DNA from 3 places in the Paenibacillus gansuensis genome. Region 1 is predicted to be linked to each of the others. Evidence: riboswitches for the same ligand, from Rfam matches in the RefSeq annotation. Region 1 holds a riboswitch; each other region holds the start of a gene.
The links. A riboswitch is a leader RNA that binds a small molecule or an ion and turns the genes downstream of it on or off. The one in region 1 is predicted to bind cobalamin.
Positions count from the first base shown of each region.

Region 2: linked by a shared signal. The riboswitch ahead of ACFSUF_RS00500 (ribonucleoside-diphosphate reductase subunit alpha) and the one ahead of ACFSUF_RS24925 (cobalamin-binding protein) in region 1 are both predicted to bind cobalamin.
Region 3: linked by a shared signal. The riboswitch ahead of metE (5-methyltetrahydropteroyltriglutamate--homocysteine S-methyltransferase) and the one ahead of ACFSUF_RS24925 (cobalamin-binding protein) in region 1 are both predicted to bind cobalamin.

Region 1 covers NZ_JBHUME010000020.1:59,524-70,168, reverse strand. The annotation lists gene ACFSUF_RS24935 (response regulator) at 1-207, opposite strand, end outside; gene ACFSUF_RS24930 (cache domain-containing sensor histidine kinase) at 200-2,029, opposite strand; cobalamin riboswitch at 2,224-2,418, shown strand; gene ACFSUF_RS24925 (cobalamin-binding protein) at 2,548-3,366, shown strand; gene ACFSUF_RS24920 (cobyrinate a,c-diamide synthase) at 3,356-4,744, shown strand; gene ACFSUF_RS24915 (phytanoyl-CoA dioxygenase family protein) at 4,956-5,786, opposite strand; gene ACFSUF_RS24910 (AraC family transcriptional regulator) at 6,029-6,790, shown strand; gene ACFSUF_RS24905 (phytanoyl-CoA dioxygenase family protein) at 6,984-7,763, shown strand; gene ACFSUF_RS24900 (helix-turn-helix transcriptional regulator) at 7,847-8,725, shown strand; gene ACFSUF_RS24895 (hypothetical protein) at 8,948-9,643, opposite strand; gene ACFSUF_RS24890 (DUF5107 domain-containing protein) at 9,689-9,958, opposite strand; gene ACFSUF_RS24885 (cupin domain-containing protein) at 9,955-10,293, opposite strand; gene ACFSUF_RS24880 (mandelate racemase/muconate lactonizing enzyme family protein) at 10,470-10,645, opposite strand, start outside.
Region 2 covers NZ_JBHUME010000002.1:65,413-76,057, forward strand. The annotation lists gene ACFSUF_RS00490 (copper resistance CopC/CopD family protein) at 1-992, opposite strand, end outside; gene ACFSUF_RS00495 (DUF2203 domain-containing protein) at 1,383-1,784, opposite strand; cobalamin riboswitch at 1,924-2,119, shown strand; gene ACFSUF_RS00500 (ribonucleoside-diphosphate reductase subunit alpha) at 2,297-4,522, shown strand; gene ACFSUF_RS00505 (ribonucleotide-diphosphate reductase subunit beta) at 4,586-5,623, shown strand; gene ACFSUF_RS00510 (PhzF family phenazine biosynthesis protein) at 5,689-6,600, shown strand; gene ACFSUF_RS00515 (hypothetical protein) at 6,660-6,848, shown strand; gene ACFSUF_RS00520 (hypothetical protein) at 6,961-8,115, opposite strand; gene ACFSUF_RS00525 (hypothetical protein) at 8,129-8,863, opposite strand; gene ACFSUF_RS00530 (hypothetical protein) at 8,877-10,645, opposite strand, start outside.
Region 3 covers NZ_JBHUME010000002.1:262,681-273,325, reverse strand. The annotation lists gene ACFSUF_RS01475 (spore germination protein) at 1-1,158, shown strand, start outside; gene ACFSUF_RS01470 (Ger(x)C family spore germination protein) at 1,199-2,353, shown strand; gene ACFSUF_RS01465 (GerAB/ArcD/ProY family transporter) at 2,589-3,689, opposite strand; cobalamin riboswitch at 3,878-4,084, shown strand; gene metE (5-methyltetrahydropteroyltriglutamate--homocysteine S-methyltransferase) at 4,225-6,534, shown strand; gene ACFSUF_RS01455 (amino acid ABC transporter substrate-binding protein) at 6,712-7,479, shown strand; gene ACFSUF_RS01450 (amino acid ABC transporter permease) at 7,541-8,200, shown strand; gene ACFSUF_RS01445 (amino acid ABC transporter ATP-binding protein) at 8,215-8,961, shown strand; gene ACFSUF_RS01440 (spore coat protein) at 9,031-9,525, opposite strand; gene ACFSUF_RS01435 (ion channel) at 9,661-10,645, shown strand, end outside.

The sequences.
Region 1 (10,645 bases):
CTTACGGATGAGCTCGAGGCCGTTCATCTCCGGCATGGAAATATCGGTAATCAGGATATCGACCGTCATCGGCCTCATCCGTTCCAGCGCCTGTTCGCCGTTCTCGGCATGGCCTACGATCTCCAGCCCCATGCCGGACCAGTCTACAATGTCGTACAAGCCTTCTATAATAAACGGTTCATCGTCCGTAATAAATACTCTATACATCTCCGTTCTGTTCCTCCTTCCCGTCCGGAAAAGACAGGCTGACCGTCGTCCCGGCTTCCGGACCGCTCTGAATGTCAAAGGTGCAGGTCTCGCCATAGAAAAACACGAGCCTGTCCCGTACGCTGCGGAGCCCGAACGACTCGCTGTCCTGCTCCTCTGTTTCCAATGATTTCCGGACGGCATCCAGCTTCGCCGGACTCATGCCTCTCCCGTTGTCAGCTACTGTCATTAGGATCTTGCCGTCCCTCCTTGAAACATGAATCGAGATCCAATTGTCGTCCCTGTCTGTGCGCAGGCCATGCACGATGTAATTCTCGGCAAGAGGCTGAAGCAGCATCTTCATCATCGGGACACTGCCAAGCTGCCTGTCCCAATCGATCTCGTAAGAAAACCTTTCTTTGTAACGGATCCGGAACAGCTCCAAATACAATCGGCAGACCTCGATTTCTTCACTGAGGGTATAATCCGTTTTGCGCTGCACCACATTCTTGAACAGCATCGATAAGCTGTAGATCATCTCCCCGACATCCGAAGCCCCCTGCGACACGGCGCGCATTCGAATTACTTCCAGCGTATTGTACAGGAAATGCGGGTTGACCCTGGCTTGCAGCGCCGCCAGCTCCGTATGCTTCTGCTTGATTTCGGTTTTATAGACCCTGTCGATATACCGGGTCAATTCATCCAGCATGTTATCGAAGCTCCGCGCGATTTGTCCTAACTCATCTTCCCTCGGGTCCTCGATCCGCTCATTCATAATACCGCTCTGTACTTTCTTCATGAGACGGATCAATTGATTCGTCCGTTTTGCATAGCTCACGATAAACAACGTCGGCAGCAGAATCGCAAACAAGATGCAAACCGCCGCAATAGCCGTTATTTTTTCTTTCAGACCGGTATTCACTTCGGCCAGCGCTTCCTTCGGCGAAATGGCAACTACGGTATAGCCCGCCTCGTTCTTTGCCAGTGTATTGACATACGCTTCCTTATCGAGCATGACCGTCCCGCCGGCATTCATTACCTTATCTTTATAAGGATAAACCTGCCCGTAATACCGCCCCCCGGAATCAAATATTACATTGCCCGCAGCATCAAGTACAACGATTGAGCCTTTTAGTTCCTTCTCTTGAGCAAGCGACCTAAGGATACCGTCCGAATTCATGTAAACTTGAAGCTGGCCTGTATTCTGCAGCGTTACCTTGTCGTTGATCGGAACCCGGATGGAGTACAGCCTCGGATCATATTGTTCGATCGCTTTGCGGATCCATACGTTAGGTACCGAGACGGGGCCGCTCTCCGAAGCCATGATGTCCGGAACAAACGACCGGGATGCGTTCGTGGGAATCAGCTTGGCTAAAGTCATCGGACGATACCTATATAGAAACTGCTGCTCAGCGCTGTAGACGATCAAGTCCGAAATATCCGGATCGCTCTCCGCTTTTCGTTTGAAATACTTCAGTGCGGCGGCGGACGATGAAGACATATAAGTTTGATCTTCATAATATTGGTCGAGACGCTTTTTTACATAATCCTGAAAAGGCAGCCGCAAAAAAGACGTGATATCCGCCGCCAGCGCGTCATCCGTATAAATATCGTTCACCATTGTCCTTACGGCAACGTACTTCTCCGTCAAGTAACCGTCTACGCTGGCCATCGCTTTCTGCTGATTATCCAATTCCGTTCTTATGATCGATTGGGACAGGAAATAATAGGTGAAGTAGGAGAACGCAATCGTTGTAATCACAATGATCACGGAGAATAGCAGAATTATTTTGGTAAACAGGTTGTTTTGAAAATAATTGCGGTATACATCTTTCAACCTCACATTAAGCCACTTCTTTCTCTGCTGTAAAGCGATTTCATTTCCTTAGTATAAACGCTCTGCCCCAATTAAAAAAGAAGGCACAGTCAATACTTACTCGGTGTTACCGGTATCCGAGACCCGTCTAAGAAAAGAGCCAGTCTAATTTTCATTTTTCCTATCCTAAGCTATAATACTTGTAGGAAACGTACAACATCATAGTTTCATAGCCGATAGGTGCCTTATGGGATTCTTTCTGTAAGGTTAAAAGGGAAGCCGGTGCGAATCCGGCGCGGTCCCGCCACTGTAATTGGGGAAAACCTCGTGAAACCACTGTTCCTCCAGGAATGGGAAGGTGAGGTGTATATCGTAAACCCGAGAGCCAGGAAACCTGCCTGTCAGCTTAGCCAACAACATCCTTCGCGGAAAGGAGAGGCCCAATTTAGGTAAGAGAAACGCCTTTTTCCTAAACCGGTACCTTTATTTCCTTTTGGGAGATAAAGGTTTTTTTCGTTGTAGAATTAGTAGAGGAGCCAAAAATTATGAGAATTGCATCCTTATGCCCTAGCAATACGGAACTTTTAGAATACTTAGGTTTGTCAGACAGCGTGGTTGGCGTAGATAACTATTCTGATTGGCCGGAAAACACCAAACGTCTTCCAAGACTTGGCCCGGATTTGGATATTGATATGGACGCGCTTGAAGCGCTTCGTCCTGATCTGGTTGTTGCATCTCTTTCTGTGCCGGGGATGGAAAAGAACATTGCCGGTTTGAAGGAGCGGGGCCTGTCGCATATCGTTTTGAACCCCAACAGTCTGGGGGACATCGGCCAAACGATGTTGCAGATCGGCGAGGCGACAGATACGTTAGTCCGTGCAAAAACTGCCTATCACAAATACAAGGAATCATTGGATTTCTATGCGGAGTTAAGCAGTACCATAGCTGACCGTCCGACTTTGTACTGGGAATGGTGGCCAAAACCGGTGTTCACACCAGGGGGAGCTAATTGGCTGACGGAGATCAGCGAGCTTGCGGGTGCACGAAATGTGTATGAAGACCACACCGCTGCCAGTGTACAAACGGATTGGGATGATGTGCTTACCCGTAATCCGGATTATATCTTGCTCGCTTGGGTAGGAATACAGCCTCATCTGGTGAAACCGGACACCGTCAGGCAGCGTCCCGGCAGTTCGAAATTGCAGGCAGTGCAGCAGAATCAAATTCATGTTATGGAAGAGCCGCTTTATTGCAGGCCGTCTCCCCGCCTCTTCCTGGGTTTGCAAAAGCTTGCTTCCATTTTGCACCCGGAAGTTTTTCCTGCCTATGACTCGGCAAAATGGGAGAATCGCTATGCAGACTAAAAGAATCCTTATAGCGGGAACCGGGAGCGGGGCGGGCAAAACAACAGTAACCATCGGGTTAATGGCGGCTTACCAGCGCCTTGGCTATACTGTGCAAGGGTTTAAATGCGGTCCGGACTATATAGATCCAACTTACCATTCGGCCGTAACCGGCAGGAGTTCGCGGAACTTGGACAGCTGGATGTGCCAACCGCACACAGTAAAGGAAATTTTCAAAAATGCGATCCAAGATGCAGATGTAGCCATCATCGAAGGAGTCATGGGATTGTTTGACGGGAAAAGTCCGCAAAACAATGAAGGCAGCTCTGCCGAGATTGCCTTGATTACAGAAACTCCCGTCCTGTTGGTCGTGGATTGCGAAGGCGTTGCCAGAAGCGCTGCAGCAATTGTAAAAGGGTTTCAACATTTCCATCCGGAATTGCAAATTGCTGGTGTCATTGCGAATCGGGTTGGAGGTGCAGGGCACTATGGGTTAATCAAAACAGCCATCGAGCAAGAATGCGGAATACCGGCGCTTGGATATTTAGAAAGGGATGGCACATTACTCATGCCGGAGCGGCATCTGGGTCTTATTCCTTCCATTGAGAGGGGAGAATTAGCACCCTTCTTTCAGCTGCTGGCAGACACGATATCCAACACTTTTGATTTGCAAGGAATAGAGAACGTTATGGCGGTAAACCCGATAGAAATCCAACATTTGCTGTTCCCAGGCCCCTCCGCTAAACGCAAGGTTACAATTGCAGTTGCCAAAGACGAAGCATTCAGTTTTTATTACCCGGAGAATTTGGAGCTGTTGGAACAGTATGGTGCGGAAATTGTTTATTTCTCACCTTTACGCGGAGAACTGGTTCCGGATGATATCGAGGGCTTGTACATTGGAGGGGGATTTCCTGAAGAGTATGCTGCAGCGTTATCCCAACAAGAAGCGGTGCATGAATCGGTTCGTAAAGCAATAAGCAGCGGTGTTCTTACCTTTGGGGAATGCGGCGGCTTTATGTATTTGACTGGGGAAATTATCGCTTTGAACGGTGAACGTTACCCCATGGCAGGTGTTATTCCAGGGAGGGTAAGAATGCAGGACAAGCTTTCTGGGTTTGGCTATCGCTATATAAGCGGAAGAGACCGCAATTTCCTGTTGGGTCCTGCCGATCAGGCTAAAGGGCATGAATATCATTACTCTACTTTTGAACCTGACGGAGAATGGCGGCCCGCATATGAGACAAAAGGATTTCTGGATCCCCAGTTGGAAGGATACCTTTCTTCTAATGTTGTCGCCGGATATACCCATATTCATTTTGCTTCGCATCCGGAACTTGCAGACCGCTGGGTAAAAGCTTGTGAAAGATTAAAATTAGATCGCTCTATTTATAAACAATAACAAAGAGCCGTCCTTCCCGGGTTCCCGGGTGGACGGCTCTTTCTAAATAGTGTGGATATATTAATGCATCACCATTGCTACCTCAGGCTGCTGGCCGGTGTTCTGCGCAGCATTCTTAGGCTTTCCCAGGAAGAAGGCAATCAATATGCCCAGCACGGCGATACCTCAAGGACGTAGAACGTATTATTTTTAGTGCGGTTTATGTGTCAAATTAATTCGCAGGCTCAACTGGAATGCCGATGTTCTCGTTCCGAAGCAGCTTTTTTGCTTTCTCGGAAAGTTGATTATATGTCTCTTCAGGAATCTGAATGCTTCCTTTTTGCGGCGCATTCGCTGCAGATGTATAAATTAATGCAACATTCGGTCTGGGGTGATTTGAGCGATTTGGCGTACCCCGATGCCACATTCGATCGTCCCTGATCAATATGGATCCGGCAGGCATCAATACTTTAACAGACTGCATATGTTCAGCAAGTTGAGGTTTGTTGAAAGAATTCGGACCATACCAGTTATCAGGGTGCAGATGCGTTCCGCCCGGCCATATTTCCATAGGCCCATTCAATTCATTCACATCGACAAGCGGGAAGTTGACAACTAGTTTAATGATAGGCAGGTTAACCGTACATCGATCTCCATATCTCGAACCCGTGTCGGAATGTACTTTTTGCGGTTTTTTGCCCCCTTGTACGGATGTATTCGAATGAAAATAGTTCAAGACACAGTCATCGCCAAGAATCTGATCCACTACATCTGTAACAAAAGGATGAGCAATAATTGCTTCATCGCAAAACGGCAGCCTAAAGGGTAAGTCAAAGCCTATATGGTTTGTGTCATTATGAAATCCGACTTCCGGATTTAATTGATGCTTTTCCATAGCTGGACCCAATATTTCTACAAATTTGTCATACAAGTTTTCTACTTGAGCTCTAGGAAGCACTTCTTCAAATAGTACATAACCATTCACTTTTATCAACTGAACTGCTAGCTCAACTGTCTCTGGAAGCAGCTTCCCGGCAGCCATTTCTTCCTTGCTGATTCTCATAGTATCTCCGTCTTTCTTATAAGATTTGTATATTTCATTAAAAAATATAAAGATTCCAAATCATTCATGCTACGATGCATCTGATATCTCACATAAATGTTAATGTTGAGGTGCTGAATTTTATGCGAAATATGGTTATTTTTATGATATGTTGATGGTATCAGATAAATAGCAGCGTTAAAATAAACAAATTCATTCAATTTTGTATATTTCATCAATGAAAATTAGAATGGTGGTCTATTATGCTGAATATTGAAGGCGTTTATCATGATGTTCATCCGAAATGGAGCATTGGTAAAGGCCGAGGGTGCGATACGCTCGTTTATGTTTCCGATGGGAAAGTGTTATATTGTGTAAACAATGAACGTCTGGAGTTGGAGAAAGGAGAAGTTCTCTACATTCCTTCTAGTATGGAGCGTGCTTGGATGAGCCAGCCAGGTAAACTGCACCAAAAATATACTATTAATTTCATATGGGAGGAACAACCGCCGGAAAACACCCTCCATATCATAAAAAAAGACGAGATGTTACGGATCAAACCGCGTAATGCGCCTTACTATAAACAGCGATTTGCGAATCTGTTTATCCAGTGGCTGGGGAAGAGATCATATTTCGAGCTCATGGCTAAGTTTCTCTTGTCGGAACTATTCATACTGATTGCCCAAGAGAGCACTGAACATCGGGCTTCCCCGTCCAAGGAACGGCTAGTATGGAACATTCAGGACTATATGCTGCATAATTACCGGAAGAACATAACTATAGAAGAATTAGCTTCACTAGCAGAAATCTCACCGAATTACGTAACCGTGTTGTTCAAGTCCGTGGTTGGTACCACACCCATACAATACTTGCATCAAATTCGAATCAATACTGCCTTGGACTTGCTGAAAAATACGCAAATGACAGTTGGAGACATTGCGGAGTATCTTGGATATTGTGATCAGGCTTATTTTAATCGCATATTTAAAAAATGGATGGGAATCGCTCCTAGCCATGTAAAGTAACTGATCCATCGTCTTTGAACTCTTTCATCGCATTCTTACCTGTCCGATTGTCTTGAACCTTTGCTTATGTTATTCGTAGGCAAAATGAGCAATAAATCGAGTATATTAAGCAATCAACCTGCTTTTGATGTGAGGAAGTTCACGTTATGATAGGAACAAATAACGATTCCTTACCTAAATGGAGGTTGCGCCCTTGACGCTTAAAGGCATGACAGAGGAACAATTTATGATGTGGAACAGAGACGGTTACCTTGTATTGCCTGATTTTTTGAGTGATACTGAAGTAAGTGAAGCAAACCGCCGGATGGATGAAGCATTCCGCCGTTTCAAGGAACAAGGCCGGGATAATCCCGAAACGGCCAAGTTGTCCAATGTCGAACAACTGTCAGGCATTATCGAACATGACGAGCTGTTTCTTGAGTTGATGGAGCATCCGCGAATGATGGGCTTCATCAGAGACGTGATGGGGGACTCGTTCGTTATGATCGACAACGATGCCTTGATTAAGCCGCCGAAGAAAGCAGCCCATACGAATTGGCACCGCGACACCGATATCCGATATGAGCGCAGCGAGAAGCCGTCCCCGTTCATGGTCAAGATATTCTATTTCTTGTCCGACGTCAGTTATGAAGGCGGGTGCCTGGCTCTACTGCCGGGCAGTGTACACATGCCGGACGCCATTCTTCCTAAGGTTGATGTGCAGGAAGACATGCCCGCTCACGTCCGCATGAATGTGCGCGCCGGTACAGCCGTTCTGTTCCACGGCTATCTGTATCACTCGGCACTGAACAATCACACGGAACATACGCGCCGCTCGCTCATCTACAACTATGGACCGTCCTTCCTGCGGACCTGGCCGGGGTATGAGCCGTCGGAGGAATTGAGGCTGCGCTCCTCATCCGCTTCGAACCTACGCCGTATGCTGTTGGGCATGACACCGTGGATTGAGGATCCAAAGGCTTTCCAGGACTAGCTTCAACCTAGCTCTCTTACCATCCAACCCGCCGGCCGATGCCGGTGGGCTTTGTTGCTATAAATGACGAAAGGTGAGCCTCGATGACTTCCGTTTCATATGAACGTGTATTTACGCCCGGCGATTTTGCCCGTGCCCACCTGTTTTTTCCGTTACTGGGCGGCTATGACGAAGCGGACCCTTTGTTCTCCTTCGAGCGCGGCCATTATCCGGCCTACGAGCTGCTCTTGATCGAGCGGGGGAGAGGTTCGATCAAACACGGCGGAGTATGGATTCCGCTAACGGAAGGCGATTGCCTGCTGCACGATATGCGCGTTCCTCACGCATACAGGGCCGATGCGAGCGATCCCTTTGCCATGTATTATATCGTGATGGACGGGTTGGATATCGAGCCCTTGTGGCGGCGGTTCACGTCTGCGACCCATGTCGTATTTGCCTCCGCCGACGGACCCGTAGGCATGAAAGATACCCTGCTGCAAGCACTGCGGCTGCTTCGGGAAGACGGTATGACGGCAGACGCGGAAATTCCCCTTTCCGCCTTGTTGTACAGGCTGCTGGTTCAAGCACTGTCCCATTCCGGCGGGTATGGTGACAGCCCGGCCCGCAAGCCCGAAGTGCTCGAAAAAGCCCGCGCATTCCTCGATACCGAATATTTGACGGTGCGGCAAATCCGGGAAGCCGCGGACCGGGCCAATATGAGCCTGTATCATTTCATCCGCCAGTTCCGGCGGCATTACGGGACTACGCCGAAGGAATATGTTCTGCATAAGCGGATCCACCACGCTAAGCGGCTACTGCTGCGCACGGAGTCCCCCATTGCGGACATTGCAGAAGCTAGCGGTTTTCCCAGCTATAACGCGTTTCTTCACTCGTTCCTGCGGACTGAACGGCAGTCGCCTGGCGAATACCGCAAGCAATGGCAAAAAAAATCCCCGAAAAGCGAAGGGGAAATTATTACATAGCATCACAAAGAGCCCCTCTGCATGGAGGGGCTACTTTTCCTACGGAATCCTTTCAGCTGCAGATCTGTTTCGTCAGTGTTCCGGGCTTCAGTCCACCTAGGGTTATGCCGGATAACAACATCGTACCGCAATCATCACCAATTCCGGTTGCGCCCCCGGTCACAACAGCCCTTTGACCCCAGTAGAGCGGCACTTTAATCCACCCATAGAATAGGTGGATTTTTACGGTGACAGCCGCGTACCCGTTACATTCCCGTCGCTGTCGATCCCGGTCACCTCGGCAAACCCTTCGTAGACGACTGCAAGAATCTCAGTCTCCAGTCGCTCGCCCGGGTGAAGAAGCCGGTGTGTCCCTTTTTCCGCACCTTCGACAACGCTTACCGGGTAACCGGTACATGGCTCGAGTACGACGGTATGCAGCTCCCGCCAGCCGCCATAGGTAGCAAACAGCCAGCAGCAGGGCAGCACGGCGGGGTCAAAAGCAATACCGAAGCCGACACCGTCCCCGGTATTCGTCAGTGCGCACCACCCCGCCTCGAGACCGGTTGCATATTGGAACTCGGCTGCGCCGGACGGAGCAGGAAGAGTATGCCTCATATCGTGCCTCCGGCCTTCCGCATCCAGTGCGTAAGGCCATTCATATATAAACCCGTGACGGCCGATCCGGGCAGAGCCGAAATTCTCTACATAGACGGAAGCCGCCGGCAAATCGATCCGGCAGTGCTCGTCTACCGCCATCGCTGCATGAAGCTTCCATAAATAAGGAAAGGCGGTTCTCCCGTTGTTCTTGATCACATGACGGAAATGCAGGCAGGATTCGCCAGCCTTGAGCGTAATCCATTTATCCACCCGTACGGCGAACACCGCCGTTTCTACCCACAGATGGAGACATACTTCCTCATCCGACTCCTTCTCCACCCGGTACTCCCACGGAAGCGTCCATAGCTCTCCGTGATCGGGAAGCTACTCTCCCGAAACCGTTTCAGACATGTCATTCGGGAACAATTCATCCCATCCGCCTGCAAAGTTATCGTCATAGACCGCATGCCCGGTTAGCCTCCGCGGCTTGATTCTCGGGTGCTGCCACAGCAGGTCCTTGTCCTTAGGCTTGTAGGTAATCTGCCAAATTTTTGCCCCTAGCTCCGGCATTACGACCACCCGTAGCTCCCGGTTCTCGAGCACCACGACCGGAATACCTCGATAGCCCCAATCGGTCGTCAGCCGGACACTCATGCATGTCCCTCCTCCCTGGGGACAACCAGCAGATCTTCCCGGATGGGCGTGAAAGCCTCAAGCAGCAGGCTGTCTTCCAGCGCCTCCACGCAGTGAGGCTGGCCGCCGGGTACATATAACTGCTCAAGCGCAGACAGGGTATATGTCTTGCCTGCGACAGTTAACGCAACGCTTCCGCTGACGACGAAGGTAAGCTGTTCGTGCGGATGAGCGTGCTCCGGTCCTGCCGAACCTGCTTTCAATTCGATAAGCATGCTCATCAGGCCGGCTCCCGGAGGAAACGTTCGTCTCCGGATTCCTTCTGCCGCATCGATCCAAGGAAAATTGTTATGCATCTCTATCCCTCCGCATTATGCCTTTAGAAACACCTTACAGTACCTTGCGCTTCGATCAGTTTCGCAAACCATTCAGGACCTTTCCCCGTTGACTGCCGCAGACTATGCGCACGGAGGAACCAGGCGCCTGCTGTTCAAGCGGATTATAAGCAATCAGCGGTCTCATAATAACCTTTCTAATTAACGCGGTACTTTAACAGCACCTGCTCATCGATTTCGATTCCAAGACCCGGACGGTCGGTCGGTACGGTAACATAACCGTCCTTGAACGTTACCGGCACATGGACGAGATCACGGGTCAGCGGGGAATCCGAGACAGAGTACTCAATCATGAAGCCATTTGGGATCGAGG
Region 2 (10,645 bases), on a different contig from region 1:
TGGAGCATAAGCAGCGTCACGCCGCCGACCCAAACGGCCGAGCCGAACAAGTGCAGGAAATTCAGGCCGACCGTGTACACCTTGGGATCAAAACCCGCCGCATGCCCCGTCATCGCTTTCGCGCCAAGCAAGCCAAGCATCCAGACTGCGTCGATGATCTTATTTCGGCCGATCAACACAAACCCCAGCATGCTCCAAACGAGCGAGATCAGCCAGGAGCGCCCCACATCTGTTCCGGTGAGCAGCTTCAGCCACAGATTCGTACCGCCGGTATCCACCAAAGCCAACCCGTGCACGAACACGTACAACAGCAGCAACAGCAGCTGTGCACGCTGCGCCTGCAGCAGCCCGTCCTTCATAGATGTCTGCAGCTCCTGGGAACCCCGTGGCAGCAATGCCGTCCACAGCACCCAGCCGGCCAGCATAAGCAGCGCAGCGTAATACGCGATCCGTACCCCGAACTGAACATACTCCCTCAAACTCATATCCCAGCTAACTTGGCTGTTGTGATGCCCTGCATGATTCCCTTCGTGCAGCTCATGCCCCTCGATCGGGAACAGCGGCACTTCCTCCGATGCCGGCGGATTTCCCACCGTAAATATATACGCGCCCTCCACAGGATGGCCATCTGCAGAAATAACCCGGTAGGAAACCGTGTACACACCGGTACCCGTTTTCGGCAGCGGCTTGGTCAGCTCCCTTCGGTCCTCACTGAGCGTAGCCTTTCCTCCGCCGATCTCTTTCCCCCGGGCATTCCATACGCTTATACTGTATAACTCGCTCTCCAAAGGTTCATTGAACGTAAGCTTCACTTCCGCCGGCGCCTGTTCCAAACGGGCATCCGCTGCCGGCGCGGTTCCGGTCAGCGCCGCATGGGCGCTGATTGTGCCCGGCGCAGCCCATCCGAGCATGCTGAACATAACCGCAATCAGAAGCACTATGGTCCATAGGGAGGGTATTCTGATCGGTTTCTTTCCTGTACTGACTATCAATTCGATGAGCCTCCTGCCTAATTTAACTAATGTAATCCTACCTATGGTGCACTGGCAAGCCGGGCCCGCCGGTGTAACGAATCGTACACACGCTATTTCAGCTCAACTCGAGCTTTCCGGATTCTAACGAATCGTACACACCTTATTTGGCTCATTTCCTGCCCCAAAGGCGCATTTTCATGGAAATAACGATGGTACGATTCGTTAGAATGGGAAACACCCTGTTTTTCGCCAAATAGGGCTTGTAGGATTCGTTAGAATCAAAAGTGGCTTCGGCGAGCGTATGTCAAGCCCCGCCCGCCGACGAACAAATCGTATTCAAAAGGGTAAACGTAAAGCTGCCCCGGTTTCTATATCCCGGCTGCAGCTTCGTCTCCATGCTCTCTTGTTCTATTCAATCCGCTTTCGCCCGGCATAGCCGTCGTGAAGCCCGTGATAATGGCTGATTCTTTCCTCGCCCTGCTTCCAGCAGAGCAGGATTTCTTCGCCGCCTAGGATGGAAGGAAAATCAATAAGTCCCATATCAATATCTTTTACTTCTACGCCGTGCCTCTCAAAATTCTGCAAATGGGTTCTCGCTTCAATCTGCAGAAATTCAATTTGGCATTCCAAGGTGAACAAAGAGTCTGAATCATCGGAAACCTGCTTGGCTGCAAACACTTTCTTATATAACTCAAGTTCTTCATATTTATCTTCAAAATCCTGCTTAATCTGCTGCAGCTGCTTCAATTCCGCCTTCATCAGGGGCAGCAGGTCATTTGCTTCTTGCAGTGTGAAATACTTCTTGGCCACGTTGCCACCTCCCGTCCGCCTCATCGGTTGATCGATATAAACAGTGTACTAAATCCGGCGCTATTTTACCAACTACGAATATATGAACTTTCAGATCTTGACAGGCACTATATATTGATATATCTTTAGGAAACGACAACTACATATTGTGGGAATAGGTACTTTAAGGCGTAAGCCTGAAGTTTAATAGGGAAATCGGTTCAATGCCGATGCGGTCCCGCCACTGTAACAGCGGAGTTTGAACGGGAAGCTGCCACTGGTCTTTCATAGACTGGGAAGGCGCGTTCAAGCGGTGATGCTGGAGCCAGGAGACCTGCCTGTTCTGACGCACAACGACAACCTACGGGAGATAGGAGCGTGCTTGAATGATAGACGGCTGATGGCGTCGTTTCGGATGAAACGTGCATGGCCGGGCTAAGCTGACATTGTTCAATAACGGGCAGGATCCTTTCGGGGATTCTGCTCTTTTTGTATTCTATAATTCCGCGTCTAGTAAAGGAGCTTAAGCATTCATGGAAATTGTTAAACGCAACGGTCAAAAGGAAGAATTGGTATTCGCCAAGCTGAAAAAAGTGATTGATTTTGCCTGCGAAGGCTACGAAAACTGCGATCCTCTAGAGCTGGAAACGGCGCTGCTGCCGCATTTTCGCCAGCATATTTCAACAAAAGAGATTCAACGTACTTTAACCCAAGTAGCTGTAGAGAAAACATCGGTAGATCAGCCGGACTGGCAGTTCGTGGCCGCGAAGCTGCTGGTATACGATCTTTACAAAGAGGCACAAATCCACCGCAAATACGGGCATTTCGGCTATGGGGACTTCTATTCTCTGCTCACTTATCTAGCCGACAAGGGCTTGTATGGACGATATATACTGGAACATTACTCCCGTGAGGAAATCCGCGAACTGGGCGAATACCTGGTGCCTGAGCGGGATTACCTGTTTAATTACATCGGGCTGAAAACGCTTGCCGACCGTTATATGATCCGCAGCTTCACAGGGGATGTGCTGGAGCTGCCGCAGGAGCTGTTTATGGGCGTAGCCATGCATTTGGCCATGAAGGAGACCGACCGTTTAGGCTGGGCCAAAAAATTCTACGATGCGCTGAGCAAGCTTCAGATGACCGTAGCCACCCCCACCCTGTCCAATGCGCGCAAGCCGTTCCATCAGCTGTCCAGCTGTTTTATAGACACGGTCCCGGACAATCTGTGGGGAATCTATCACTCCGACCAGAGTTTTGCGCAAGTCTCCAAGCATGGCGGCGGCATGGGCATCTACATCGGCAAAGTGCGCAGCCGGGGCTCCGATATCCGCGGATTTAAGGGCGTGGCTGGCGGTGTGATCCCTTGGGTCAAAAACTTCAACAATACCGCGGTAGCCGTCGACCAGCTTGGCGTCCGTTCGGGTGCGGCGGCGGTGTATCTGGATGTGTGGCATAAGGATATTTTTGATTTCCTGAATGTCAAAACAAACAACGGCGACGACCGGATGAAGGCCCATGATATATTCCCGGGCGTGTGTATTCCGGATCTGTTCATGCAGCGGGTGCGGGAGCGCGGCTCCTGGTATTTATTTGATCCTCATGAAGTGCGTACGGTGATGGGGTACTCGATTGAAGATTATTGGGGCGAGGAATGGGAAGCCAAGTATGAAGCTTGCGTGAACGAGTCCCGATTGTCGCGGGATGAGGTTCCGGCGATTGAGCTGATGAAAAAGATTCTGGCCGGCGCCTTTGAAACCGGTACCCCCTTCCTGTTCTTCCGGGATACGGTGAACCGCGCCAACCCGAACAAGCATAAGGGCATCATCTACTGCTCTAACTTGTGTACGGAAATATGCCAGAATATGAGCGCAACCGAGTTCATCTCCACAACGCATGAGGACGGTGTCATTACGGCGAAAGTACAAGCTGGTGATTTTGTCGTCTGCAACCTGTCCTCTCTCAATCTGGGCCGGGTGTATTCAGACGAGGACATGGAGAAGGTAATCAGCTGCCAAATGCGGATGATGGATAACGTCATCGACTTGAACCATTACCCTGTACCGCAGGCGGAAATCACAAATAAGAAATACCGTGCTGTCGGCCTGGGCACCAGCGGATATCACCAATGGCTGGTAAACGAGCGCATCCATTGGGAAAGCGACGAGCATGTGAAGCGGGCGGACGAGCTGTATGAGCGGATCAGCTACTATGCGATCAAAGCCTCCATGGAGATAGCCAAGGAAAAAGGTGCGTATGAAGTGTTTGAAGGCAGCGAGTGGCAGACCGGCGAGTATTTCACAAGACGCGGTTACGATTCCCAGGCTTGGCGGGAGCTGCAGGCGGAGGTTGCGCGTTACGGTGTGCGCAACGCTTGGATGTTCGCTGTTGCTCCGACAGCATCGACGTCGCTGATCGCCGGCTCAACGGCGGGCATCGACCCGATCTTTAACAAGTTCTTCGTCGAGGAGAAGAAGAACGCGGTCGTTCCGCAAACGGCGCCGAACTTGACGCCGGACACGTTCTGGCTGTACAAGGAGGCTCACCGGATCGACCAGCGCTGGAGCATCGCCGCTGCCGGGAAACGCCAGCGCCATATTGACCAGGCGCAATCGTTCAACTTGTACATCACGCCGGATATTGGCGCCAAGGACTTCATGGAACTGTATATGGCCGCCTGGGAGCACGGCTTGAAAACCGTCTACTACTGCCGCAACCAGAGCCTTGAGGTAGAGGATTGCGTGAGCTGCTCGTCATGATGAAGGCAGAATGGAACGCAGTACCCATACCTATCAACTAATCACCTACACAGGAGGACTACCATGGAACTGACCAAAAAGAAATTGTTTAACGAAGACGGCGACCGTGACTGGGGCAAGCGCCGTATGATCGGGGGCAACACGACGAATTTGATCGAGCTGAATAATGTGAAATACGACTGGGCCACCAAAATGTACCGCACCATGATGAACAACTTTTGGATCCCCGAGGAAATTTCTCTCGCGCAGGATGCAAAGGATTATAAACATCTTTCCAATGAAGAAAGACAAAGTTATGATAAAATTATCTCTTTCCTGATTTTTCTGGACTCGCTCCAAACCGCTAATTTGCCCAACATCAACGAATACATCACCGCCCCGGAAGTTAATTTATGCCTAACCGTGCAGACATTTCAAGAAGCGGTACACAGCCAAAGCTACTCCTATATTCTGGATAGTGTGTGCCCAGCCGAAGTTAGAGACCGGATTTACAACGAATGGCGGGAAGACAAACATCTGCTACGCCGTAACAGGTTCATCACCGACCTGTACGAGCAGTTTATCGAGGACCCGTCCGGACGCAATCTCGTCAAGACAATTATGGCCAACTACATCCTGGAGGGCATTTATTTTTACAGCGGGTTCAGCTTTTTCTATGCCCTCGGACGGCAAGGAAAGATGCTCGGTACGGTATCTGAAATCAAGTATATTCAGCGGGATGAGTTGACGCATCTGGCTTTGTTCCAAGGTATTTTCCGGGAAATAAGACGGGAGAACCCGGAACTGGTAACGGATGAGCTCATTGAAGAGCTGCGGGAGATGATGCGGACAGCGGTAGAGCATGAAATCGAGTGGGGACAATACATAACTTCCAATCAAATCCCCGGGCTCACTTCAGAAATTATCGATGCGTATATTAAATTCCTGTCCAACGAGAGGCTGCGCAAACTGCAGATCGAGGTACTGTACCCGGAAGTAACGGAGCATCCGCTGAAATGGGTGGAAAGCTTTAGCAACATGAACGGCATGAAGACTGATTTCTTTGAGCAAAAAGTAACCAACTACAGCAAATCCTCAAACCTGAACTGGGACGAGCTATAGCCGGCGGAAGGAAAGTCCCCCGCTCCTTCTCCGGTTGATGCCAATAGGACAGAAGGAGTGTTCACGTGACAACTTTGATATTTTATATTGTGGACGTATTTGCGGAACGCAAGTATGAAGGGAACCAGCTGGCCGTGTTCCGCGGTGGAGCGGAGCTTACTACGGAACAAATGCAGAAAATCGCCAAGGAAATGAACTATTCCGAAACTACGTTCATTCTTTCCGAAGAGCCCGTTAACGGCGGGTATGATGTGCGTATTTTCACTCCGGAAAAAGAGCTGCCGTTCGCAGGACATCCGACGCTTGGAACTGCGTATGTACTTCGCCGGGAAATTGCAGGCCCCGACAGCGAGAACATTGTGCTTAATCTGAAAGCCGGACAAATTCCCGTGACAGCCCCGCCTCAAGATAACCCGGCCCAGCCAGGTGAGCCTGAAATGCTCTGGATGCAGCAGAATTCTCCCGAGTTCGGCACCTTGCTTGAGTGGGACCTGCTGGAGCGGCTGCTGGGTCTGCAACCCGGCGACGCCGACCGTCGATTTACGCCGCAAGCAGTCTCCACCGGAGTGCCCTTTGTGATTGTCCCGTTAACCTCGCTTGAGGCTGTCAAACGAAGCGGCATCAAAGACAAAACGGTCTATACCGATCTCGAGCGCCTTGCAGGAACCGGCGGGGTACTAGTGTTCAGCCCGGAGACATATGATGCGAACCATCAACTGAATGCACGGGTGTTCGTAGAATCACTGGGCGTACCTGAAGATCCGGCCACGGGTTCCGCGAACGGCTGTCTCGCCGGCTACTTAGTCAAGTACCGGTATTTCGGGGAACAGTCTGTTGAGACTCAAGTGGAACAGGGGTATGAAATCGCCCGCCCTTCCCTTCTTTACCTAAAGGCTGGGCAGATGCAGTCAAATTCGGACATTCAGGTCCAAGTCGGCGGCCGCTCTATTCTCGTCGCCAAAGGCGAATTTGTTTAAGAGCGCCGCCAAAGGGAACCCTACTTTTAGAAGACGTACATAGAAGGAGGGTTGCCCTAATGGATCACGAAGTAGGAAAAGGACATGCCTATGAAGTAACGGATTTGGAAGATCACGCCGGCTTGCTGCAGGAAATCCGGCAGCTGGAATCCCGCATGCGCGAAGAGCTCGGCGAGGAAATTACACTGATCTCCTACAGCAAGAACGACAAAGACATTTCCGGCTGCCGTGCTGGATTAGCTGACTGAGTCTGCGTACGCAGTTTTGCTCGCCTTTGTTAACGATGTGAAATAAGGGGGCTGTCCTAAAAGGTGCAAATTACCTTTCGGGACAGCCCCCTTCGTTGTAACGGGCTTCGAATTAAGCTATTTCAATTACAGCATAAGCAGAGTTGCCATAGAAACCGAGCTGCCTGAAGTTCAGTCCGGCTGACAGATCCGTCCCCGGTACTTGTTCGGGCAAAGTAAACATTGTTATATTCACTTGATCCAATCCTGCATTTATTGCGTTCGTGATTTCTCCCGCCAGCGGCTTAATGAGCGATAAGATGCTGTCTGCCGCTTTTTCCAGTACGCCGGGAAGCCCAAAGTCAAATGACACCGAGCCGTCCATGGATACTTTCGCAATAGCTTTGTGGGCCGTATGGTCGGTTATCAGTTTGAGATTCAGCGCAGGGGTGTGCGTGGATACGGAAATATCCGGTTCGACCCATTTGCCGAACACTTCGATTCCGCCCTTTGCGCTTGCTGAAACGCGCAATGTCCCGTAACCGGCACCGTCAGCTATCCATACATTGGTTTGATCCGCACTAGCCCTGGCTTCGCCGTCATAGCCAAAGCCCGATTTGCTCTTTTTGGCTCCGGCATGGGCGCTGGCACCCGGAAACCCGGAGGCGGCCATATCATGAATGAAGTCCGATGCAATCGCTACGGCAATGACGGCCCCTGTTTCCGGCTCCGGAGGGAGAACTGCATTACCGCCCGAACCTCCAGCCTGTGCTTGAAGGTGAAGCGCACCGTTCTCAAGATACAGCCCTTGCATTGCAATCGGAACACCGATCACTTTGCCCAAATCAGGCAGAGGAACCGAAGACATTTGCTTTTGAAACTGCGGTACGATCTGCTCATTGAACAATTTCGCCACTTTCTCATCCAAACTGCCTACCGCAGCAGGGACAGCCTCCAGATTCGTCATTGTGAAGGCAGAGCCTTTCAGAGCCAATAGTCCCGTTACAGTAACCGGAACCTGATAGGTTCCTTGCAGATTTCCTCTTTCGCCGTTCCGGTACTCAAATAATTGAAGCTGCATTTGGCTGAACAAAAAGGAAATCTTGATTCCACCGGACGGGTCCTGGGAAAACGAGACCGTCGGCGGCCCTTGCAGTCCGTACACCATTTCCATTTGCAGCACATCCACAATTTTGTTTCCGCCGAAGTCTTGTTTGTTGCTGTCCGTATACTTGCTCAAAAGAAGATTAAACAACCCTGTTCCCGTTCTGATTAACGTATTCGACATGCCTGTCTCTCCTTTACATATCCATGATTTTGGCAAGCATCTGATTGATTACGGAGAGGATCTCCTTGGAAAGCTCCTCACCTTCGAGCCCTTGTTTTGCCGGGTCGCGGAATTGCTGCATCACAACGTCGCTTTGCATTAGAGACAAGACAACCGTCTGCTGGGCCTGCGTTGTGCTGCTTTCGAACGTTATGTTCTGAAGAGCAGGCTGAGATGACCATTTCTGATTCAGGTCGGTAAGTTTGACCTGAACGGATACTGCTTCTGACAAAGTAGTGTCCAAATCAACGGTTAACGTAAGCTGCACTTCTTGAAAGTGAAACAAAAAGGTACCGTAGTGTTCAGCGGTAATCCCAGTTCCTTTAAGATTCTTACAAGGAGTGTACGAATGCCAGCTTCCGGACAAAGTGACATCTTGGAACAGAAGCGGAATGGACATTTGCCGGTCTTGTACAGGAAACGTTATGGGCGCATACAGCGAAACCGTATCCAAACCGTTAAGACGGTTATGAACTGCGTCTACATGGGTAGTTTCGGTTGGTAAATATAAAATAGGACAGAGCGGCGGATTTTGTTTCGTATCAAAATTACTTACATCCCGAACTTGTTTATTCGTGTAGGGAGGCACGTTGATTCCGTCTGAATGAACCCCGTTGCGAATGATGTCCGGAAAGGAACGGATCAGGCTTTGGATCACTGTCTTAAGAAGTGATTCCCAATCTGTATCCTCCGTTGAAGCTCTTGTCATGTCAATCACTCCTTTATGCCGATGTAAATGGGTCCTTAGGCGGCGTCATGGCAGCAATAGCATCCAATAACTGCTTGTAGTTCCACCCTTGAGTGACCGCGTTTAAGATGACATTCTGCTGGGTCAGCAAGGCAGAAATACCCGCCTGAATCAGTGCGGCATTTCTGCTCTGCGGCGTATCGCCGCTTCCCCCGCTGGCACCGTAGGAAGGGACAATACTCAATAGACCCGTGACAATATACAAGGCATAAGTCCCAAAATCGGAAGAAAGGCTGAGCGGCTGCGAAGTTCCTGTCGTGCTTAACAACTGGGTTAATTGATGGTATACGCTGTCTCCGTTGTAAGCGTCCAGAACTTGTTTAAATGATGCAACCGAAGGATCTGAAGGCACATAATCATATAGGTCTACCAACGGGTCGGACAGAGTGTTGTAAATATTCAAAATCCAAAGCCCCATGGGAGAACCGCTCAAATCCGTACGCAGCTCCCGCAGCCTATCCAAAGAATCGTCGCTGCTTTGAAGCATATCCATACCTGTACCTGATGTCATAAAGACGTGGGGGGCAAGCCGGTCTTCCGCAAAACAGCTGGTTACCGCGGTAAGATCCGCCAGAGTCACGTTGAATAACTTGGTCAGCACATGATCCAGCGTATCCGCAAGCTGGATAGCTCCCGATTGTACCAATTTGGCAAATTTCTTGGCATCTGTAAGCAGTACTTTAGCAAGGTCGGCTGCGATCGATTCCAAGCTCTCCCATTCCTTTTTAAAGAGCGGTTTCAGATTACAGAGCGCCTGTTCCACTTGTGCAAGATCAAGATGTGCGTGATAAGGCCCCAGTTTTACGCCAAATTCAGGAATGTTCAAATACAGATCTCCATCAGCCGCAGCTGACAAATCCGTGCCTTGAAGTCCGAAAGCAAGACTGGCCGTGAAATCAACGTCGGCGAATGTGAAATGCCCCATCCCATACTTGCTCACATCAATGGATAGGTCCAATTCAATTCCTGCCGTACCTCCCCCGCCAAAGGAAAGCGGCTTGGAGGAAACATCCAGATGAAAATCGAAAACCGAACCGAACATATTACGGTCGACCTCGATATGCAATCCGGAAGATGTGCACGAAATATCCATCTCCATATCAACCAGCCCCAGAAAGGACAGCGCCCCGGAAACATAAAAATGCGGCTCGCGGTAAGGTTCAGGATTGGACGGCTGCGTATAGGTGGAAACGGACAAGTACGGACCGCCTGCCTGCGAGTCTCCCCGGGTGTCGCTTGAAGCTTTGGTCAGCCGGAATAACCCCCCGAATAAATCAATGGGGTCCAGTCTTTCCTCCACGCTCAAGCCTTGGTTTTGCGAAATCACAGCATCCGTTAATGCCGACCATCCGAATATATCCAGCTTTCCATAAACCTGGTATCCCTGCTTAAAAGAAAGTGCCGCAATCGATACGTCCAATGGACAAAAATACAGCTGCGCTTCCAGCTTCACGGTAAGATGGCCTTCCACCGTTTGAATCTCGTAATGCTTTACCCCTGCCGTTTTGTCTGTGATGAACCACGCTTTTCCTGGTTCCCCAATCACAATCAAGGTTGATGAAGTATCTGCCGGCAGCGCCGTATTACCGTATTGCTGAAAAGCTGCGGAGATGGATGCCATGTCTTTTTTGTCCAGAGAGGAGGCCAGCAGTAAAGGCATGGTAAATTCATGGATCCCTTCGATACCAATCTGATTCAAAACAGACCGGATTGCATCGGGAACGGGATGATTCGGATCGAGGG
Region 3 (10,645 bases), on a different contig from region 1:
TCGGATACCATAAGAAACGTCTTAGAAGGGCATGCCGCCATTCTAATGACAAACAGCAACAACGTAATGACGGTTTCAGTTCCGGGTTTATCCAAAAGAAGTCTTGAGGAAGCGTCATCCGAACCGGTAATACGCGGACCAAAAGACGGCTTCATCGAACAAATTTCCACAAACATAAGTCTGATACGTTCTAGACTTAAAACTTCACAATTAAAGGTAGAGTATTTCACCTTAGGAGAGATTACCCAGACTCGAATCGCGATTTTATACCTAAAGGGTATTGCGCCGGACACATTAGTTGAAGAAGTTAGAACAAGATTAAAGCCAATTGAGCTTGACGGAGTTCTCGACTCAGCTTATATTGAAGAATTTATTGAGGATCAACCGTTTTCACCATTTCCCCAAGTGCTTAACACGGAGCGCCCCGATGTGGTATCCGCTGAATTGCTTGAAGGAAAAGTAGCCATAGTTGTGGATACTACCCCCTTTGTCCTTATTGTTCCGATGACGTTCTGGACAGGACTACAGGCAAGTGAAGATTACTATATTCGTTGGCCTGTAGCTACTTTTGTTCGATGGATTCGGTTCCTCTTTATCAATTTTGCGATATTTGCTCCATCACTGTATGTAGCTATTACGACCTTCCATCAGGAGATGATACCCACTAATCTTTTACTTAGTATTTCTGGCTCGAGGGAATCCGTTCCCTTTCCTGCGATGATCGAAGCTTTATTTATAGAAATCATTTTTGAAGCCCTCCGGGAAGCAGGGATTCGTCTGCCTAAACAGATAGGCCCAACGATAAGTATAGTTGGAGGTATAGTTATCGGGCAAGCAGCGGTTCAAGCTGGATTAATATCTGCTCCGGTAGTAATCATCGTAGCCATCACTGGAATTTCCGCGTTTACGATTCCTCGATACACCTTTGCGAACGGAATCCGATTACTCCGTTTTCCCATGTTATTCTTAGCGGGGACACTGGGCCTTTATGGCATTGTTCTAGGATTACTAGGCATCATGTTACACGTGACGAACCTTCGATCATTCGGGGCTCTTTATTTTTCTCCAATAACGCCGCTTAAGGTTACCGCATTGAAGGATGTTTTGATTAGGATACCGATTTGGGCGAAATTTCGTCAACAGGGGAGACAGAAGTAACAACTCCCGGGAAATTGGGTTGAAAGTTGGAGGATAACAAATGAGATCACTAAAATATATGTTTCTTCTCTTATTCGTTATCATTTGCGGGTGTTGGGATCGTACAGAGATTAATGATCTAGCATTTGTTATGGGTACTGCCATAGATGTGGCGGACAATGGTAACCTGCTATGTACCATTCAAATCGCCGTCCCCTTATCTATTCAAGGAGGAATGAATGGAGGAGGGAGCGGCAACAAATTTTTCTATATAACCGCAGAGGGCAAAAATGGAAATGAAGTTCATGACAATCTCCAGAAAAAAAGCTCACGCCTTTTGTTTTACTCTCATCGCAGCGTCGTGTTTCTTAGTGAACGTTTAGCTAAACAAGGAATTGAAAATGTACTGGATATTTTTACTCATGATCCTAGGAATCGCTTGAAAACCTATCTTATGGTTGTGAAAGGGGGAGAAGCGCGGAATATTCTGAAATTGAATTCTCCTTTAAAGCAAGTACCGATTGAAGCGGTTAGAGGAATCGAAGTTTCGGGAGAAGATGTAGGAGTAACCTTGCGCGATTTTTTTATTGCATATGAAAGTGAGGGGGTTCATCCTGTTGTAGGGGTGGTTGAACAAGAGAACCGCTCAAACGATCCGCATAAGCAAGTATTTAGGGTATCGGGGACCGGCGTTTTTAAAAATCTCAAACTATCCGGTTTATTAGATGAAAGAGATACACTAGTGCAGTTGTGGGTGACAGGCAAGCTGAAGAACGGTCCTTTCACTGCCAAATTACCTAAAGGTAAGGGGCAGGTTGGGATGATTATAAACCATTTCGATCGTAAAATAATTACGCAGATTCAACGTGATTCAGTACATTTTAAGATCCAACTGAAAGGTCAAGGGAATTTAGTCGAGAATAATACCGAACTGGATATCAACGACCCCCAAAACTTGAAACTAATCAAAAAAGCGTTAGAAGATGCAGCCAAGAAACAAGTTCAAGATTTTATAATTAAAATCCAGAAGGAATATAAAGCGGATAGCGTGGGATTTGGACGGGAAATATATAAAAATTATCCGGAACAATGGGATATTTGGAAGAATAAATGGGATAAGCGGTTTCCAGAATCAAAGATATCGATTGAAGTAAACCTTTCGATAAGAGGAGCGGGAATGGTCCATTCTTCTTTCGAACAAAAGGAGACCGAATAATGTTCGTTGTACATATCGTAACTTTTGTTATATTAATACTGGGATGGACCATCTATGAAGCTCAGATTTTTCTAAATGCAAAACAGCTTAAAGCGGCTGTAATATATTGTTGTTTGATGGGATTATGTATGGTCCTAGGCTCGTTCTTGATTGCCCAGGTTCATATACCGAGTACAACGGTTCCTCCGAGAATCTTATTTGAGGACATCGGTAAAATGATTTTGCAGCAATGAATTTAAGGCACTGACTTCTTCCATCGCCTCTTTATCGTATCAATGATAAGCAGGAAAAGGGGCAATATAAAATGTGTAAAAAATGCATAACTGGGATACGTATTTCTTAGATAACTGGCTAACTCAGTGGAATAATTCACAAATATGGAAACAGATCCTATCACGGATAATATTGTTAATGGGACTACAAAGTTCCTGTAACTTTTCAAGTTAAAAAGGTGGGCTATGCTTATACATATAATAAAGAAGGTAATTGATACTTTTATAAAGCAACCCATAACCCATATAGCTACCGCAAAGGCCTCCAAGCGTTCAAAGCTTCCTTCTATACCTATATACTGAATTACGCTTAATACGGGAAAAGCCAATTTTTTTGTTAACGGCCCAAACATCATGATGAGAGGTAAAATAGTAATGCAGAAAAGGCCGGAAATGATTAACAATGAGATAAACGAAAATGTAGTTGCCTTCTTCGGTTGATTTAAAAAAGGAAGAAGCCACCCCAAAATAATAAATTGAGTTAAGTACGCAAGAGGGAATACAGTCGCCTGAAGGACGGGAACGACTCCCTTACTTAAGACAGGACGGAGCCGCTCCGGATCCGATTCAGCGAGCATGAGGAACAAAAGTGGTATGAGCAAAGTAAAGATGAGTAAGGCGAGAGACTCATTACATCTTGCGATGGCTTCGATACCCATATAGACTGCTATACCGCATATGAGTGCTAACGTTAGACTGACAATGACAGATGGAGTTCTTATGAGAAAAACGGTATTAATAAACTGTATGTGTTGATTAAGGATAATGAAATCAAAATTAAGCCAGTAATAAAGAAAATAACATCCCAGGAATTTTCCAGGCCATTTGCCTATAATTTGAGTACTATACTGTGTAATTGTCTGTCCCGGATAACGATTTGATAATATGATCATTATCCAAACATTTAATGCTGCGATCAAAGCCCCAGGAAAAATCGTGAGCCAAGCATCCTGTCTGGCTATTTTTTCCATTAGACTCGGTGCGACAAGAATCAGGGTGGGAGCAATAAAGGAAAAAACTAATAAACTCAGCTGAATTCCCGATATTTTTTCAGTGGTCTTCATTCGCGTTCTCCTTCTGGTCAGATACTCACCAAGTATTCCCATCTTAGTTTCTTGTATACGGTGCAAAACAATCTGGGAGTGGCTAGAGCCCCTCTGGAAATACATGATATTCTGGATATTCTCTTCCAGCATCGAGATTTCTTCTTGTAATTCCGAGTAATCTGATGTACTATATTGTAGATTACCCAATTGCATATGTGGGAACAGGTGTTGCGGCATGTCTAGACATAGGCGGCTGTAACTTAATAGGGAAGTTTGGTGCAATGCCAACGCGGTCCCGCCACTGTAACAGAGGAGTTTTCAGCAAGCAAGAATGCCACTGGCCTTACGGCCGGGAAGGGCGCTGAGGATGAGGATACTGGAGCCAGGAGACCTGCCTGTTCTGACGACACTGCTTAACCTACGGGAGATAGGGAGGTGTTGAGATGGCAGCCTGCGCATGGACTATAGCAAGGCATTCTTACCCATTTTGACATCGGGGAAGAATGTCTTTTTTTGCGTTCAAACAAATTGAATTTACAGGAGGCGCATCAACATGAGTCAAGCCGTTAATACGAGTTTAGGATACCCGAGAATCGGGCTGAAAAGAGAGTGGAAGCGGGCGCTGGAGAGCTTTTGGTCGGGCCGGTCGGATGAGGATGAATTCGAAAAGAGGATGAAGGAGATCCGGTTGAGCCATCTGGCTGCCCAGCAGCGGCAAGGATTGGATCTGATTCCGGTCGGCGATTTTTCCCTGTATGACCATGTGCTGGACACGGCGGCGATGTTCGGGCTGGTGCCCAAGCGGTTTGCCAAGCTCGACGATGGAGGCAAAATCACAAACGAACTGTATTTCGCTATGGCTAGAGGCAGCAAGGAAGCCGCAGCCTGCGAGATGACCAAATGGTTCAACACGAACTATCACTATATTGTGCCTGAGTTAGGCGGGACAGAGCCGAGTCTCCGGGAGAACCGGCCTTTACAATTATTCAGGGAGACCAAGCAAGAGCTCGGCATCACAGGCAAACCCGTACTGCTTGGATTATTTACCTTCCTTAAGCTTTCCAAAGGGTATGCAGCTCAGGACATCCGCCAATGGATTGGTAAGCTGCTGCCCTTGTACGCTGTAATTCTGAAGGAGCTGGAGCAGGAAGGAGCAGCTTGGGTCCAAATCGATGAGCCGATTTTGGTAACAGAACTGACGGAAGAGGACCGAGCCCTTGTGAACGAGATTTATAGTTATTTACGCGGAGCCGCACCCGGGGTCAACCTGATGCTGCAAACGTATTTCGATGCGGTGGACCGCTATGAGCAGATGGTCAAGCTGCCGGTAGCCGGGATCGGGCTGGACTTCACCGGCAACGGTGCCGTTCAGCTGGAGCAAATCCGTAAGTCCGGTTTCCCACTGGACAAAATTCTGGCCGTTGGACTTATCGACGGGCGCAACATCTGGCGGGCGGACCTCGAGCAAAAGCTGAAGGTACTTGCGGAGATTACGGCAATCGTTCCGAAGGAACGGCTTTGGATCCAGCCCTCCTGCAGCCTGCTGCACGTGCCGGTCAGCACAAGTGAAGAGAAGCTGCTGCCGGATGCGGTACTGGATGCGCTTGCCTTTGCCAACGAGAAAATCAGCGAAACGGTACTGCTCACAAGCCTGGTGAACGAAGGCCGATGGAATTCGGTAGAAGATGCGCAGCTTCTGAGCAACAAGGTGGCGCTAATGGAATTAAACACGCTTCCGGAGCGCCGTAACGAGGAGGTACGCGCAGCATCCCGCGATGCGCAGCAGCAGGATGCGGCCAGAGCGCTGCCTTTTGCCCAACGCAGACTGCTCCAGCAGAAGAAATGGATGCTGCCGTTCCTTCCTTCGACGACGATCGGAAGCTTTCCGCAAACACAGGAGATCCGCAATGCTAGAAGAGCATGGCGCAGCGGCGAGTGGAGCGAGGAGCGCTACCGGCTGTTCGTGCAGGAGCAGATACGGGAGTGGATCGCAATTCAAGAGGAAATCGGCCTGGATGTGCTTGTGCACGGGGAATTTGAGCGGACGGATATGGTGGAATTTTTCGGTGAAAAGCTGGAGGGATTTGTCTTTACCTCGAACGGATGGGTGCAGTCCTACGGCTCCCGCTGCGTGAAACCGCCCGTTATTTATGGGGATGTAACTTTCCGCAGCCCGATGACCGTGGAGGAAACCGTGTACGCCCAGTCGCTCACCGCCAAGCCGGTGAAGGGAATGCTGACCGGCCCGGTGACCATACTGAACTGGTCGTTCGTCCGGGACGATCTTCCCCGGGACGAGGTTGCCTCGCAGATCGCCGTCGCCATCCGAAACGAGGTTCAGGCACTGGAGCAGGCCGGTATCGAGATGATCCAGGTGGACGAGCCTGCTTTAAGGGAAGGGCTTCCGCTGAAAGCATCGCAAAAAGACCGGTATCTGCAATGGGCGGTGCACGCGTTCCGTATAGCGACAGCCTCCGTTCGGGATACGACGCAGATCCATACGCATATGTGTTACTGCGAATTTCATGATATGATCGACGCGATCCGGGACATGGATGCGGATGTGATTTCGATTGAAACGTCCCGCAGCCACGGCGAATTGGTTTCCAGTTTTGAGGAACATCGCTACGGGCAGGGAATCGGCCTAGGCGTATACGATATTCACAGTCCCCGCGTGCCGTCCGTGGAGGAAATGTCCAACATGATCGAACGGGCGCTGCAAGTGCTGGATCCCGAATTGTTCTGGATTAACCCGGACTGCGGCCTGAAAACGAGAGGGAAGCACGAAACGGTAGAATCTTTGAGACATATGGTAGAAGCTGCTAACCAGTTTAGAGCCGCTAGAGCCGTATTAACCTCCTAATCATTTGATCCGCCTTGAGTCTGATAGATTCCGCAGCTGCTTTTGATGCGGAATCTATCAGGCTTTTTCTGTTTCATGGGTCGACATAAACCGACATTCTATGTTATATTGGGATTCTGATAACGTGGTAACGTACTAAAGCATTTTATCCATTGATAACAAAGGGGACAGTCATTCATGAAGCGTTTTACAGCAATTTTCATTGTATTAATTCTATCGGCAAGCCTGCTGGCGGCTTGTTCCAGCTCTAAGGACAGCGGCAAGCTGGTGATCGGGATTGACGATAAGTTCGCGCCTATGGGCTTCCGGGACGACAAGAACGAGATTGTCGGTTTCGATATAGACTATGCTAAGGCGGCTGCCGAAAAGATGGGTGTGGAAGCGGAGTTTCTTCCTATCGATTGGAGCGCTAAAGAATCTGAATTGAACAGTGGTCGGATCGACTTGATCTGGAACGGATATACGATTACGGAGGAACGCAAAGGCAAAGTGCTGTTTACCAAGCCGTATCTGGAAAACTCTCAGGTCATCGTCACTAAGAAAGATTCCCCGATCCGCAGCATGAGTGACCTGACAGGAAAAACCATCGGATTGCAATCCCTGTCTTCGGCTGCCGATGCAGTGAACGGTAGCCCTCTCAAAGACCAAGTGAAGCAAATTACCGAATATAAGGACAATGTGCTGGCGCTGAGCGATCTGCGTATCGGACGCATCGAAGCGGTGGTCATTGACGAGATTGTCATCAAGTATTACATGTCCAAGGAAAAGGATGCGTTCTCCCTGCTGGATGAGTCGGTAGCACCGGAAGAGTACGGTATCGGCGTGAAAAAAGGAAACGAAGAGCTGTTGAACAAACTTCAAAAGGCACTGGACGAACTGAACGCCGACGGAACGGCAGCGAAGATTTCCCGGACCTGGTTCGGCGAAGACAAAGTATTGAAATAATGTACGCGGAACAGGATTTCCTTCCCGGAAATCTTGTTTTGTTTTTAAGGAGAGTGCAGGCATGTCGCCCGACTATATTCTAAATATGTTAAAACCTATGCTGGAAGGCGCACAAATGACGGTGCTGCTGTTCCTGATCGCCATTGCGGCATCCATTCCGCTCGGCTTTCTGCTGACCTTGGCTATCCGTAGCCGAATCAGGGCCGTTGCGTGGCTTAGCCACGGATATATTTACATCATGCGGGGCACCCCGCTGCTGCTGCAACTGCTGTTTATCTGCTTCGGGCTGCCGCTCATCCCCGGAGTGGGCGAATACCTGGTGTTGGACCGGTTCGTCGCCGCCTGCCTGGGCTTTACGTTAAACTATGCGGCGTATTTTGCCGAAATCTTCCGGGGCGGACTGCTCGCCATCGACAAGGGGCAGTATGAAGCATCTCAGGTGCTGGGCCTCAGCAGATGGCATACGACCACGAAGGTTATTCTGCCGCAGATGTTCCGCGTAGCGCTGCCTGCTGTCTCTAACGAGTCGATTACCCTCGTGAAGGATACCGCCCTGTTGTACGCGGTAGCCGTTCCGGAGCTGCTCCACTATGCGCAGACCGTCGTGAACCGTGATTTCACGATCGTGCCCTTTTTCATTGCGGGCCTCATTTATTTGATCATGACCCTATTGTTGACCCTGTTCTTTAAATGGCTGGAACACCGCTTCAAATTCGAGTGAAAGGAAGGTGCGGTATGGCGATCATCGAAGTAACCGACCTGAAAAAATCTTACGGCGCCTTGGAGGTGCTGAAACGAATCACGCTGGACATCAACAAGAACGAGGTCGTGGCCATCATCGGTCCTTCCGGGTCCGGAAAAAGCACTTTGCTCCGCAGCCTAATCCATCTCGAGGAGATCAGCGCGGGAACCATTCGGATAGCAGGCGACGATCTGGTAAGGAACGGCGTTTATGCCAAGCCGCAATACATCAAGCGGATCACGTCCCGGATGGGCATGGTATTTCAGCATTTCAACTTGTTTCCGCACTTGAAGGTACTAGAGAATCTGGAACTGGCTCCGCGGCTTGCGAAGCAGGGATCACCGGCCGAACTCCGCGACCGCAGCCGTGAGCTGATGCATAAAATCGGTCTCACCGAGCGGGCGGAAGCGTATCCTGCAAACCTTTCCGGCGGACAAAAGCAGCGCGTCGCTATCGCCCGGGCCTTGATGCTGAACCCGGAGATTCTGCTGTTCGACGAGCCGACCTCGGCTCTCGATCCGGAGCTGACCGGCGAGGTGCTGGAAGTGATGAAACAGCTCGCCAAGGAGCAGATGACCATGATCGTGGTGACGCATGAGATGGGATTCGCCCGGGAGGTGGCGGACCGGGTCATTTTTATGGATCAGGGAGAGATCATTGAATCGGGGACGCCGGAACAACTTTTCATGAACCCGGTCATGGATCGGACCAAAGCCTTCCTCCAACGGAGCTACAAATGAAGAAAACATGGACTCCCCCTCATGGGAGAATCCATGTTTTTCTTTTTACCGTTAGGAATAGGTCCCGTATTATAATTTAATCGCCTTCTCCGCATTTTTCACATCGGCTGCAAGCAGCCTATCGAGGTTATAAGCGGGGTACAGGTCCCGCTGATACATAAAGTTAAACACCTTTGCATGCATGTCAATTGCTTTGTTCAGATGCTTCCGGAACGTTTCCCGCAATTGGGGGGTAGCTGTCTCGGTAATGGCGATGGAATAATTGCGAACGGCTGTTTTGGCAAAAATCAGCAGCTGTCCCGCATAAAATGGAGTAAGGTCCCCTTCCGCTACCGCTCTCATTGGCTTAGGAGCTTGAGGGTAGTAGGCCAACAGCTCTTCCAGGTTTTTCTCCAGGTTTTTGATGGCCTCCGTATAAAGTGCCTTCAGCTGAGCGTCCTTCACATTCGGCATATTCATTTTCAGCGCCGTCAAATTATTCGATTGAAATGCAGTCAGTTCATGCAATTCTAACGTTTCATGCCAAGCAAGGTGCTCTTCAGGCTTTCTGTATTCTTGCGACAACGTAATCCCTCCAATGCTGTAATGGTATACCTTATGCAGGCAGGTGCGGAAATGGAAAGTTGTCTGCAAAAGGATACAGGCGGAGCCCTGAGTGGAAACTTTTTTCCATGATTTCCGTATATATGCTGATTGGAGGTGTTTGCTATATATACCATCAGGAAGCTGGCAGCATGGATCAGGAAATTCAATACCGCTTCTTTAGTGACGTCGGCTGTCGTACTTGTGCTCCTCAGTTCATGCGTCATCCGGCTGCTGGAGCCGGACCGGTTCCCTTCTTTGTTTACGGCGGTCTGGTACGTGATGACTACAGTGACAACAGTAGGGTACGGCGATTTGTATCCCGAAACGGTCCCCGGCAAGCTGGTTGCGATGCTGCTGTTCCTCTTGGGGATCGGTCTGATCGGTGTAGTAATCGGCAAAGTAGTGGACGGATTCGCTGCATTTACAAGAAGGAAGGAGGAAGGGCGGATGGATTATCAGGGCAGAAACCATATTGTAATGATCGGCTGGAGCAAAAAAACGCAAATTGCCGTGGACGAGGTTCTGGATTCGGACAATGCGGCCGAAGTCGTACTGATCGACGAGTTGGAACGAGCTCCGCTCCAAAGGCACAGGTTCCATTATATTCAGGGGGATCCTACGGATCCGGGGACGCTTCGGCGGGCGAATGCGGCTTATGCCAGATCCGCGATCCTGTTTGCGGACGAACGGATTCAGGATGCTTCTCTGGTCGACGGAAAGTCGCTGCTGGTTGCTTCCACCATTGAAAGTCTGGCACCGAATGTGTATACGACAGTGGAAATTATGCAGGAAAAACATATTCCCAACTTTCAGCATGCCAAAGTCAATGATTTCATATTATCTCAGGAAACCATCTCCAGACTGGCCGTACGTTCCGCTCTCACCAGCGGGATTACCTCCTTGTATAACCGCCTGATCCGCAAAGGGGAGGAAGCCGGTGAAGGAGAGCTGTACGAAGTCAGGCCGTCCCGTGTTTGGCGTACGTACGGGGACGCTTTCGAGGCGCTGCTGGCTGAAGGAGCGACGCTGATCGGCGATCAGCACCATTTGGGTGTAACTCAGCGGCTGGGCGAGGAACTGCCAAAAGATGCGAAATTGT